Regions from separate parts of the Marinomonas foliarum genome, predicted to be linked through region 1. Evidence: predicted binding sites of a transcription regulator. Region 1 holds the regulator's gene; each other region holds the start of a gene.
The links. The regulator FNR, encoded in region 1, switches genes on or off when oxygen is low (the NO sensors DNR and NnrR bind a similar motif). The targets are predictions, from matches to a motif close to TTGATNTANATCAA.

Region 1 (4,409 bases):
AATTATTCCCTGTAATTTGTGTGGATCACAAGAGAACCTTCAAAGACAAGTTGTAAAAGACATGCTTCAAAAATGGGAAGTTGAATTCCCAGGTAGAACAGAAACTATGTTTTCTGCAATGCAAAACATTGTCCCTTCACACTTAGCAGATACAGAGTTATTCGATTTCAAAGGCTTGAAGCAAAACCCTGATGCTTTGAACAGATTAAACATTATTTCGTTATAGGATTTTAAAAATGAACATTACTTGTAAAACACTATTATTGACCGCTGGTATTTTAGGCGCATCAGTCGTAAACGCAGCGTCGACTGCTGGCGTAAGTTTAACTAACGAAACAGTAAAAGGTGATGTTAATTTTGACATGGGTACGTTCGGCGTAGACGCTGGCGTTGCTTATGACAAAGATGAAAGTTTCACAGCGACACACATTGGCGTTAACGTACAAGATGCAGACACAAGTGGACCATTACAAGTTGGGATTGGTGCTCGTGTATATGGCATCGATGCGGACGTAGAAAATGATAGCGATTTATCTATGGCACTTGCTTTAGGTGGTTGGTACCGCTACACACTACCTCAAGCAAACCGAATCAGCATTTATGGATCTATTTACTATGCCCCAGAAGTTTTATCTTTCACAAACTTAGACCATATGTATACCTATGAATTTCGTGCTGAGTACATGACAATGCGTAATGCCCGTGCATACATCAGCTATGGAAAAACAGTTGCAGTTTATGATAACAATAGCCGTGTTGAAGCGAATGAAGGCTTTGCAATCGGTGCCATGGTTGATTTCTAATAGTTGTAAGGCTCTAACACAAACTAAAAAGGTGGCTAAAGCCACCTTTTTTCTATCCTTAAAATGCTCAAATAGCGATATCAATCACCATCATAAGCACAAAGGCTAAACACTGGTATGTTAGTGTCTCGTAGTTTTTGACTGCCGCCAAGGTCTGGCAAATCAATAATTGCTGCAACCTCTTTAATATTCGCACCTTGTGCTGACAGTAATTCTATTGCGGCGAGAAGAGTTCCACCTGTTGCTATTAAGTCATCAAACAATAAGACTTCATCACCTGCTTTAACCGCACCTTCTTGTATTTCTAACTCAGCCTCTCCGTATTCTAAGGCATACTTTTGTGAAATAGTCTTGCCTGGCAGCTTGCCTTTCTTACGAACCAAGATCAGTGGTTTTTGTAATTCATACGCAAGAACAGCAGCAATAAGAAAGCCACGAGCATCAATACAGGCAATGTGAGTAATATCAGAAGAAATATAGCGATGCACATAAGCATCCACAACCATTCTCATCCCTTTTGGGTCACTAAAAATGGGAGTAATATCCCGAAAACTGATGCCTTGCTTAGGCCAGTCTTCTATTGTTTGTATTAGTGACTTAACGTAAAAATCATCGTAGAGCATTATGGTATTGCCTCAATATATCAATCAAATTTGACTGATTTTACCACAATCACTCGCAACCCCAACGAGTTTTTGCATTTCTGGGAAATCAACGATTTCAATCTCTTTACCATCGACATGTATCAACTCATTTTTTTGAAAACGAGTAATAACACGACTAACCGTTTCTACCGCAAGCCCTAGATAATTACCAATCTCTCCACGAGACATAGACAAACGAAAAGAGCTGGCTGAGTATCCACGCTTTTTAAAACGGTTAGATAAGTTCAGTAGAAAAGAAGCCACTTTTTCATCTGCGTTCTTTTTACCCAAAAGCACCATCATCTGTTGATCATCAGATATTTTACGGCTCATAACTTTAAAAATTTGATGTTTTAAGGAGGGGATTTGTGATGAAAGCTCTTCTAGATGACTAAACGGAATTTCACATACGGTCGTAGTCTCAAGTGCTTTTGCTGACACAGGGTAGGCTCCTGAATCAATTCCACTTAAACCGACCAGCTCGCTAGGACAATAAAAGCCTGTAATCTGCTCTTCTCCAAAGGAGGTAATGTTAAATGTTTTTAACGTACCTGAACGTACAGCATAAACAGAATCAAAGGCCTCACCTTGGCGAAACAAGAACTCTCCCTTTTTAAGGGGTTTTTTACGCTCAATAATCTGGTCTAATCGATTAATATCTTCATCTGCAAGTGCGATTGGAAGGCAAAGTGCGCTCAAACTGCAGTTTTGGCACTGTGAAGTGAGCGTACTGTTAAATCGTGAGTGTGTGTGTGTCAGTGACATATCAATCTCCCTGATATTAATTCAAATAACTTTTGAGAATTTTACTGTGCTATTTAAATGCTTATCGAAAACCATACAAATACAGCGAATAAGCAAGCGTCCACGGCCTGTGATCTTAATAGTGGTCTGCATTCCACTTCGATCAAACTCCAACATTCCATCCTGAAGCATGGGAGTTAAGCTATCTATTTCCTGTGAGAAATACTTATCAAAATCAATACTAAATTTTTGCTCAACTAACGTCATGTTTAACTGAAACTGTGATATTAGAGTCATGATGACATGATGGCGTATTCTATCATCACAGTCACTAATATATCCCTTAGCAATAGCTAACTGACCTTTTTCAATACTACTCCTATAAGTAGGTAAGTCAGTATAATTCTGAATATATACGCCATTTAGTTCACTAATTGCAGAAACACCAAATGCGATTAAATCCGTGCCCGCATGTGTAGTGTAGCCCTGAAAGTTTCGTTGTAATTCTCCCTGTTTTTGAGCTATGGCTAGTTCATCATTCGGTTTTGCAAAATGATCCATACCAATGTATTCGTAACCAGCGGCCAATAAGTATTCTATGCTCATTTTAAGCAAATCAAGCTTCATACTAGATAAAGGCAAAGAGTCATCACTTATGCGTCTTTGAGCGCGAAAACGATCAGGTAAATGTGCATAATTAAACAAAGAAATCCGCTCTGGTGATAATGAAACAACCTGTTTAAGCGTTTCTTTAAAGCCTTCAATAGATTGATAAGGCAAGCCATAGATTAGATCGAAATTAATCGATTTAATGCCTAACTTCCTAGCGTCTTCAACAAGGCTTTCAACCATACTATAGGGCTGTACTCTATGTATTGCTTTCTGAACCTTATGATCAAAGTCTTGGACGCCAACACTAATTCGGTTGATACCCATTTCAGTCAGTAGCTCAAGTTTTGAGTAGTTAATCTCTCTAGGATCGATCTCAATACTGTAATCCTGTGAACCATCATTAACCAAATTGAAATATTGTTTGACGCTATCAAATAATACTTTAATAAGATCTTCTGTCAGGAAAGTAGGGGTGCCACCACCAAAATGGAGCTGTGTGACCTTCCTTGAGTCATCAAGCATAAGACTACGCAGTCTCATTTCTTCACCTAACAACTCAACATACTCTATCCCTTTATCGTATTGCTTAGTGACAATCTTGTTACACGCGCAGTAGTAACAAAGGTGCGCGCAAAATGGAACATGAAAATACAAACTAAGATCTGCTTCCGATGGCATTAACATCTTGTCAATCAGCGCTATTTTGCTGATTGAAGCGTCAAACTGTGGAGCAGTAGGATAAGAGGTATAGCGAGGCCCAGATAAATCATACTTACTAATAAGTGCGGAATCCCAGATCATTATTCGTTCCTATTAAAATTTCTAATAGGAATTCTACTCTTTCAAGCAAGAGCTTATTCTGACACAGATCAATAGTTATCTTCCTGAATGTTGAAAAAACCGACTTCAATTTCTATAAAAAATTGAATTTAGTTCTAACGCTAAGATGAATCTGATTTAATAGTGGCTTTTAAGCATGAAAGTATGAAAACACTCCCTATATACTTTGCTCATGGGGCTGGAGCAGGTCATAAAAACGACTTTTTAGTACGCCTTTGCAACGCCCTTAATGAGCAAACCAAACAAGTCGTACATCCTGTTACTTTCTCATATATGGCAGAACAGGAGCGTACAGGTAATAAAAGGCCACCACCGAACTTCAAGTCTCTTATCCCAGAGTTTGAACAACTTATCGAAAATGAAGACGCATGTGTGGTTGCTGGCAAATCGATGGGAGGGCGTGTAGGCACTCAATTGAGTCATCTGCCTTGTGTCAAAGCGGTTATTTGTTTTGGCTTCCCCTTTTACCCAGCTGGCAAGCCTGAAAAAAATAGGTTGTCGTTTCTTGAAGGGTTAAAACAACCATGCCTTATTATTCAAGGAACAAGAGATCAGCTTGGTTCTCTAGATTGGGTGAGTCGACAGTCATTGCCTGATAATGTCGAAGTTCTATGGATTGAAGGTGCTGATCACGACTTCAAAACCCTTAAAAAGCTCAACAAAAGCATAGACGATACCATTCTAGAATTAGCAGCACACACAAAAAAATGGCTCGAACTTAATACCTAATCAAAGGGAAAACATTATGGAACACCAAGCACTGCTT
Region 2 (4,409 bases), 640 kb from region 1:
TCTCAGCACGGCAGTCAGTGCTGCGAACAACATGCCTGCAATACCGATAAGCGGAGCCAACATAAGTGCAGGCACTTTGTCATAGTTAGCCAACCAAGCACCAGCTTGAACTTCGGCTGTTTTCATCAAAGGTGTTACCACTGCATTGCCATCGATAGCGCTGGTCAAAACATAACCATCGATACCGTAAGCCAACCACACACCCGCCAAGATGAACAACACAGCAGCCAAGGCACCTGTGATTGCCGTGATACGACTGGCTTTTTCAAGTAGCGCATCATCTGTCTTCATTTGTAACCAAGCACCGCCTTGCGTCATTAGCATTAACAAGCTGACCAAACCACAAAGAATCGCAAATGGGTTTAGCAGAGCAAAGAAAGAACCGGTGTAAGTTGCACGCATGTATTGATCAAATTCGAACGGCACGCCTTGCAGCAAGTTACCAAACGCCACACCGAAAATGATTGGCGGAACGGCTGACCCAAAAGTGATTCCCCAGTCCCAGCTTGTTCGCCATTTAGTATTTTCGAGTTTAGAACGGTAGTCAAAGCCGATTGGACGGAAGAACAACGCGGCCAATACCAACAACATTGCAAAGTAAAAGCCAGAGAACGCTGTCGCGTACACCACAGGCCAAGCGGCAAATAACGCACCGCCAGCTGTAATAAACCAAACTTGGTTGCCGTCCCAGTGAGGCGCAATCGAGTTGATCATGATTCGGCGTTCAGAGTCTGTTCCACCGATCACTTTAAGCAGACTGCCTACGCCCATGTCAAAACCGTCTGTCACGGAGAAGCCAATCAGTAGAACACCGATCAACACCCACCAAATCACTTTTAATAATTCGTAATCCATCTTACACCCCTTGTTTTAGCTGAGCCGTTTCTTGTTCAAGTGCGTAACGTCCAGTATGCAAGCTAGAAGGGCCTTGTTTCGCAAAGCGAATCATCAAGTACATCTCAGCAATTAGGAACGCTGTATAAAGAAGCCCGAAGCCTGCAAGGCTGATCCAGATTTCTGTGGCTGTTAAGCTAGAGACCGCAACATGAACCGGTAATATTTCACCAATAGCCCAAGGCTGACGACCGTATTCCGCAACAAACCAACCTGCTTCATTGGCAATCCAAGGAAGCGGCAAACAAATTACGATAAATTTCAGGAACAAAGGACTTTGACCAATGCGACGACGCGCGTTTTGGTAAAAAGCAGCAGCGAAGACAAACAACATTAGGAAACCACAGCCGACCATGATGCGGAAGGCAAAGAACAATGGCGCAACTTGCGGAATAGAGTATTCAACCGCTTGATCGATCTCTTCAGATGTCACTTTGTTCATGTCTTCATTGAATGCTGTTACCAACAATCCGTAACCAAGATCGTCTTTTACTTTCTCGAAGTTTTCTTTTACTAGCGGATCCGTTGAACCGCTGCGTAACTTCTCAAGCAACTGGTTGGCATAAATACCATTGATAATTCGTTGGCGGTTATGCTCTTTCAGCTCTTTGATGCCTGTTACTTCTTTGTCTAGAGAGCGTGTTGCGATCAAGCCCATTAGACCAGGAATTTTGATAGCAAACTCGGTTTCTTCAAGCTCTTGGTTTGGAAAGCCGATTAAGGTGAAGTCTGCTGGTGCTTCTTGTGTTTCCCACTCCGCTTCAACCGCTGCTAATTTCACTTTTTGCACTTCGCCTAGCTCGTAACCAGATTCGTCACCTAGAAGGATAACGCTCAAGATAGACGCTAAACCAAACGCTGAAGCGATAGCGAAAGAACGGCGAGCAAATGCAAGGTCACGGCCTTTCAATAAGTAGTAGCTTGAAATAACCAGAACAAACATCGCCCCTGTTGTGTAGCCTGCTGATACGGTGTGAACAAATTTCACCTGCGCCACTGGGTTTAATATCAAAGCACCAAAGTCGACGAGCTCCATACGCATGGTTTCGTAGTTGAACTCTGATCCTACTGGGTTTTGCATCCAACCATTGGCGATCAAGATCCACAAAGCTGACAAGTTAGAACCTAGCGCTACGCCCCAAGTCACCATTAAATGTTTCACTTTACTGAGGCGATCCCAGCCAAAGAAAAATAAACCAACCAATGTCGACTCAAGGAAGAAAGCCATTAAGCCTTCAATGGCCAAAGGGGCACCAAAAATATCGCCGACGTAATGAGAGTAGTAAGACCAGTTAGTCCCGAACTGGAACTCCATTGTCAAACCCGTTGTTACACCTAGCGCAAAGTTAATACCAAAAAGTTTACCCCAGAACTTAACCATGTCTTTGTAGACTTGCTTACCCGTAATGACATAGACAGACTCCATGATTGCCAGTAAGAAAGCCATCCCCAGTGTTAAAGGGACAAACAAATAGTGGTACAGAGCAGTGAAAGCAAACTGAAATCGCGATAATTCCACTACAGCTTCGTTAATCATATAACTTCAACCCATTCATTTGATTGAGAAAAAAGACGATCGTAGACACTTATTTGATTGAGTGTTCTTGTTATCCAACGCCCACCGAAGCCTCAAAACATTTCAAGGCTTACTATAAGTCCAGATTATGAGTGCAGAAGCGATCCAAAACATTGCGTTAGATCAAGATAAAGAGAGTGAAAGGAATAAGTAGTAAAAAAGGTTGTTTTAAAGAGGTAATGAAAGGGTTCTAAAACATGAAGATAAAAAACCAAACATGATCATGGAGGCTGTGACGCATTTCGTTCAGCCTCCATGATTGCTATTTATTTGGCTATCTCTTTGGCTATTTTTTCAAGACTGTTTCTAAATATACCTTAGCGTCGTCTTGTCCCATGTATTTTGCCAAAATAGACAGAGGCACTTCTTTTAAATTCACCACGATCAGGCCATCCAATGAATTATTAAAAGCTGGGTCGACATTAAAGCACACCAGCTTACCGTTCATTTTTAAGTACTGACGAATCAATACGGGCAAACCTTTGCCCTGTTCCATTCGCGATAAGACTTTAGAAAGCAAGGTGACACTCGCCAAGGAAGACAACAAATTAGGCTGCCAAAATACCGACCCGCTGTTGCGCAGTGGCGTCGATGGCATCACCAAGCTGGCTTTTTCTTTATCGTAATAATGAATCGACAAGGTTGCGGCGATCAATTGACGTGCCGTATGGCTGTATTCATTACTGATGCTGACAGGGCCAAATAAATGCGTATATTTTGGGTTGCGAGAAGCAAAGGTAGCAATCCCCTTCCATAGCAAGAGCAGCGAATTTAAATTCTTTTGATACTTAGCCGCGACAACCGATCGACCCATTTCAATGCTGTGATCCAGGCTATCAATAAATGCTTGGTCATAGTTAAACAAGCTGCGCGAATACAAACCTTTTAAGCCATGCGCTTCAATAAGTTTATCCACCAGCCCCATTCGATAGGCCCCAACGACTTCTTTATTACCATGATGCCAAACAAACAATTGATGGTAGTAAAGGTCGTATTCATCCACGTCACAGGCCAAACCACTACCCTCGCCCACCGCGCGGAAGTTTTCTTCGCGGATACGGCCAATGTCTTGCATCAGCAAGGGGATAGATTGCGTCGGAGCGCAATAAACACTGAACTCGCCTTGCTCCACCAACAGCATATCGCCTGGCAGATTAGCAATTTCACTCTCTAAAAGACTCGGATCAATCGGCTCGATGATGGGCAAATCTTTGTTGTCATCTTGGACAACCGATTCCTGAGCATGTTGAGGGCTCATTAAATAGGTATTCAAACGTAAGTAGCTAACAAGGTCTTGATTGCTTTCAAACTGGCTCACTTCCGCAAACGGTATGGCACTGCCGATAGAAATCTCAATGACTGAGGATTTTTTATTAAGCAGTTCTCGGCCCAACATAGCGGTTCGTAGCAAAGGATGGATGCGACCGGCTTGATAAAACAACTCACTATTTTTGCCATTAATAAAAATCGGCACCGTCGTCGCTTCGCTGCGCTTTAAGAAATTAGCGACCGACTGACTCCATTCGATGTCGGCTAACGCCTGCTTTTCTATCGACTTTTCTGCTGACTGATCATTAGATTTTTTCGGATAAGTGGACACTTCCCCTGCAGGAAAAACAATTAACACACCGCCCTCAGCCAAATGGCGATGAGCATCTCGAATCGCCTTGCCATTGGTACGTTGCGCCGATTTACCGCCAAAAACATCCACGCCAATAAATAAGTCACTGATTTCTGGTAAACGCTTAAGTAACTCATTGGCCAGTACTTTTACATCACTGCGAACGCGTCCAACTAGGTCCGCCAAGACCACACCTTCAATCGCGCCAAGAGGATGGTTGGCAACAATGACCACAGGCCCATTTTGGGGAATATCCTCAGCGGCACCTTTGGCAATGGAATAATCAATGTTCAACGCCTCAAGGGTGTAACGCATAAA
Region 3 (4,409 bases), 620 kb from region 1:
CGTAGAGAAGATGGATGCGGCAGAGCTGCGCGAGATGTGCATGATGTCGTTAAATGATCTTGGTCCTGCAGATGCCGCCAAAGCTGTAATGACGCATTTATTTCCAGAGTTGGCAGAAGGCAAAATAGACCAAGTCAGCCACGATATGGTGGATGATCGTTCATGGGAAGAGTATGCCGACTGTCTGCTACATGAGCGTTTCTTTAATGCGTATGGTTTATTGCGTGAAGCTTTTAATGGCATATTTGCGAATCCTACCGGCGTTGAGCTTGCGCTGACAGTAACCGCGGGTCATGCGGAAGATATGGCGATATTTGATGAATCGTTGCATTCATCCATTGTGCGTTTATTGGCGAATGGGCAAGGCGATGATGCGCTGATTAATCGTTTATACGAAGACCAAATTAAAGGCACTCATTTCCCTGAAGCGCCGGGTCTTGTTTGGCAGCTTAAGCAAGTGGCAGACGAAGGCACAACCCGCCAGTTTAGCTTGGTGAGTTCCTATTTTTGGATGGAGAACTTCGAGCAGATGGAAAGCTTTGAGGCTGAATCCCATGCGGATGAAGAAAGTTAATCTCTTGGCGTGAGTTGAATTAAGCGAGCTAAGATGACAAAAAAGCGGATCAAATGATTCGCTTTTTTATTTTCAAGGTTGGCAATCCTTCGGTATTTCGATTTAATCGGGTTCTATTAATAAAAGTACTTGATCACGAGGTTACAATGACCAGTTCACCAATCCAAATTGTTTGTCAAAGCTGCAGAACAAAGAACCGTGTGCCGAAAGACAAGCTGGGCAATAAGCCTCTTTGTGGCAAGTGTAAAAAGCCTGTTCTTTCAACACAACCCATAATGGGCGGTGATAATAATTTTAGACGCTACATCAATGATAATGACCTTCCTGTTGTGGTGGATTTTTGGGCGTCTTGGTGCGGACCATGTCAGCAATTCGCGCCTATTTTTGAACAGTTAGCCAGTGAAATGTCGACAAAAGCCTGTTTTGTAAAATTAGACACTGAAGAGAATCAAACCACAGCGGGTAGCTTTAATATTCGTTCCATTCCGACTTTGATGATCTTCCATCATGGCAAAGAAGTCGCTCGCTTGTCAGGCGCATTACCGAAAGCACAATTCCAGCAATGGTTAGCGCAGAACTTGCCAGCGGCTTAAGATGTTTTGGATATTGGCAGGACGTTAAACGCTGGTATCAAAATGCATCTCAACAAACTTTTCATATAGCGCTTCTTCTGTTTCGCGTCTGTCTGGGTCGGGTTTAACACAGTCGATAGGGCAGACGGCGACACAGGTGGGTTGGTCGTAGTGACCAACACATTCTGTGCATTTATCTGGATCGATAACATAAATCTTCGCGCCCATGGTGATGGCGTCGTTCGGGCATTCGGGTTCGCACATGTCGCAGTTTATGCATCGATCGTTAATGAGTAATGCCATAACTTTGCCTCTATACCGTCGCGCTGGCGTGAGGTTGGCGAGTGTTCTGTCCTTCCGGTAGGTTTCTCATGAGGATGCCCATGGAGGCATCGATGCCTTGCGGGCAAGGGATAGACACCACATGGCCACTGCCTTTTGCCACGTCGATAGGGCGACCTTGTTTGTCGTTCAGTTCGCCCAATGCAAAAGTGACATTGCCTTTTGGCGTCATTAATTCCAACGAGTCTCCCACACTGAAGCGGTTCTTCACTTCAATAGTGAGTGAGTCTTCGTTGGTAGCAATGACTTCACCGACAAACTGCTGTTTGTCACTGATGGAGTTGCCTGTCTCATAGTTTTGTAAATCCACATGGCGATGGCGCTGTAAGAAGCCATCTGTGTAACCACGGTTTGCTAGGTTATCTAAGCTGCTCATGAGACTGGAATCAAATGGGCGACCCGCGACGGCGTCATCAATGGCTTTGCGATAGATTTGTGCGGTTCTGGCGCAGTAATAAAAAGATTTGGTACGGCCTTCGATTTTCAGAGAATGCACACCCATTTTTACGAGTCGCTCAACGTGTTGAATGGCACGTAAATCTTTTGAGTTCATGATGTAAGTACCATGTTCGTCTTCAAACGCTGGCATGTATTCGTCTGGGCGGCCGTGTTCTTGTAGCAAAAACAGTTGATCGCTTGGCTCCTGAATTTGCACGGCAGAGCTTGGTGCTGTGCTGCTGGCAATGATTTGACCTGTCTCGTCTTGTGTCGCTTCGTGGGCGTTGTATTCCCAACGGCATGCGTTGGTGCAAGCGCCTTGGTTCGGGTCGCGTTTGTTCATGTAGCCAGACAATAAACAACGTCCAGAATACGCCATGCATAATGCCCCATGAACAAAGACTTCCAGCTCCATATCGGGCACTTTAAGGCGAATTTCTTCGATCTCATCCAGTGATAGTTCACGGGATAAAATAACGCGGGAAATGCCTTGTTGCTGCCAGAATTTCACGGTTGCCCAATTGACCGCGTTGGCTTGTACCGATAGGTGAATCTGTTGATCGGGAAAGGCTTCGCGAACCATCATGATTAAGCCCGGATCGGACATGATCAGCGCGTCTGGCTTGAGATCAATTACCGGCGCCAAGTCTTGCAAGTAGGTTTTCAATTTCGCGTTATGCGGTGCGATATTGCTGACCACGTAGAGCTTTTTGCCCAGCTCATGGGCTTCATTAATACCGATGCCCAGCTTTTCCAAATCGAACTCGTTATTGCGTACTCGTAAAGAGTAGCGCGGCTGGCCCGCGTAAACGGCATCGGCTCCGTAGGCGAAGGCATAACGTAGGTTTTTTAACGAACCTGCTGGAGAGAGTAATTCTGGCATGAAGGCTTTTTCTTGAGACATGAGGTTCACCGATCGATCAAAACGGGCGGAGTTTACCTGCGTGTTAATTGAACTCAAGCTCTTAGGGCGGGATTAATCGTCTAATTAAGACCTGCTTGATCTAGGTCAAAATGCCTATCTGGAATGAGGTGTTTTACGGGTAGTCAAACGAGCAAAACCCCCTCCCAGCCTCCCCCTTAGCAGGGGGAGGAGCTAAACGACTTCCGTCGATTTGTAGGTCAGATGAACCGAGGAACGAAGGTGTGATCTGACGGTTAACGGTATACATAACGCTTGAAAACGTACGTGATGCATACCAATACCCTCACAGCATTGCCTTTGAAAAAGAGTCGATTAGCTAATGATTCCATATAAAGAAACTATACAAATCAACTGATTGAAGGCGGAATGAATTGAGGGTGAAGAAGTAATCTGTCACACGCCTGATCACGGTCGTACCTCCCTCATCAGGCCTACAAAACCCGCTCCAATCTTCGCTGACTACCTTTAGCGACCCTCCTTCTCGGAAATGACAGCAGTTAAAATGTTATTGTTTTTTACTCAGTTAAAAATCGTACGTGGCAGAAAGGTAAACGCGACGACGTTCGCCGACGAATGAACCAATTTTTTCGGTAAAGCCGCTGACAGCGTATTCTTTATCAAGCAAGTTTTTGATGTTTAGCTGGAATCGCCAATCTTGCCATTGTGTCTGCCATGACATGTCGTAGACGGTGTAAGGTTTTACGGTTTGGCCCTGTCGGTTTATCTGGTCGCTCACGAAATCGGCCCCAAAGGCAATAGAGGAGTCTATGCTAGGGAAGTCGTATCGTGTCCACAAACCGAGCTGGTGATAAGGCGCGTTAGCAAAACGATCTCCGTCGGCGTATTGAATACCGTCGTTGGCTTCTTTTACGATGGTGTCATTGTAAGCGTAACTTAGATTGGCTACCCAGCGAGGAGTGATGTCAGCCATGACATCTAGTTCAACCCCTTGACTGCGAACTTTACCAAAGGCAACCAGCAAGTTACTGTCATTTGGGTCTTCTTGCAGGATGTTTTCACGGGTGATGTGGTAAGCCGCTAGGTTTACGTTTAAGCGGTTGTTAAACCAATAGCTGCGTACACCGGCTTCAAATTGTTGGCTTTCTTCTGGATCGAACAGGCTGCCATTGGCCGACTTCTGTTGGTCTGCAGCGTCTTGTGGTACAAAGCCGGTCGAAAAAGACACATAAGGTTTCCAGTTGTCATTGATTTTATAAGTAGCACCAACTCGGCTGGAATAACCTGTGTCGTTGTAGTCTGCTTTTGTAGTTCCCGTTTTTATCTTATAACCATCGTATTTTTCTTCAATCCGATCAATACGAGCGCCAGCGAGCAAGTCTAGTTGATTGGTTACTTTCCATTGATCTTGAACATACAAACCAATTTGATCCGTTGTTGTCGTTTCATCGGTTTTTAAGTTCATTGTGTAGGTATTAACATCATCTTGGCCGTAGATAGGGTTAGTTAGGCTAAGATTGGAAACGCCATCGGCTTTGTTTGCATAGCTGTATAGAAAGCTATTTTTCTGGTGGAAATAGTCGCTTCCGACTAGCAGGGT

Region 2: JSY38_RS03580 (cytochrome ubiquinol oxidase subunit I) is a predicted target of FNR. The motif match lies at 2,584-2,597, and genes of this name have one in related genera.
Region 3: trhP (prephenate-dependent tRNA uridine(34) hydroxylase TrhP) is a predicted target of FNR. The motif match lies at 2,926-2,939, and genes of this name have one in related genera.

What each region holds. Positions count from the first base shown of each region.
Region 1 is NZ_CP070273.1:138,157-142,565, forward strand. It holds gene ttcA (tRNA 2-thiocytidine(32) synthetase TtcA) at 1-226, shown strand, start outside; gene JSY38_RS00685 (YfaZ family outer membrane protein) at 237-803, shown strand; gene JSY38_RS00690 (adenine phosphoribosyltransferase) at 884-1,426, opposite strand; gene fnr (fumarate/nitrate reduction transcriptional regulator Fnr) at 1,451-2,212, opposite strand; gene hemN (oxygen-independent coproporphyrinogen III oxidase) at 2,234-3,604, opposite strand; gene JSY38_RS00705 (alpha/beta family hydrolase) at 3,788-4,372, shown strand; gene tusA (sulfurtransferase TusA) at 4,389-4,409, shown strand, end outside.
Region 2 is NZ_CP070273.1:773,774-778,182, forward strand. It holds gene cydB (cytochrome d ubiquinol oxidase subunit II) at 1-855, opposite strand, end outside; gene JSY38_RS03580 (cytochrome ubiquinol oxidase subunit I) at 857-2,431, opposite strand; gene JSY38_RS03585 (lysophospholipid acyltransferase family protein) at 2,757-4,409, opposite strand, start outside.
Region 3 is NZ_CP070273.1:755,760-760,168, reverse strand. It holds gene JSY38_RS03515 (hypothetical protein) at 1-574, shown strand, start outside; gene trxC (thioredoxin TrxC) at 721-1,167, shown strand; gene JSY38_RS03505 (YfhL family 4Fe-4S dicluster ferredoxin) at 1,192-1,449, opposite strand; gene trhP (prephenate-dependent tRNA uridine(34) hydroxylase TrhP) at 1,460-2,830, opposite strand; gene JSY38_RS03495 (TonB-dependent siderophore receptor) at 3,375-4,409, opposite strand, start outside.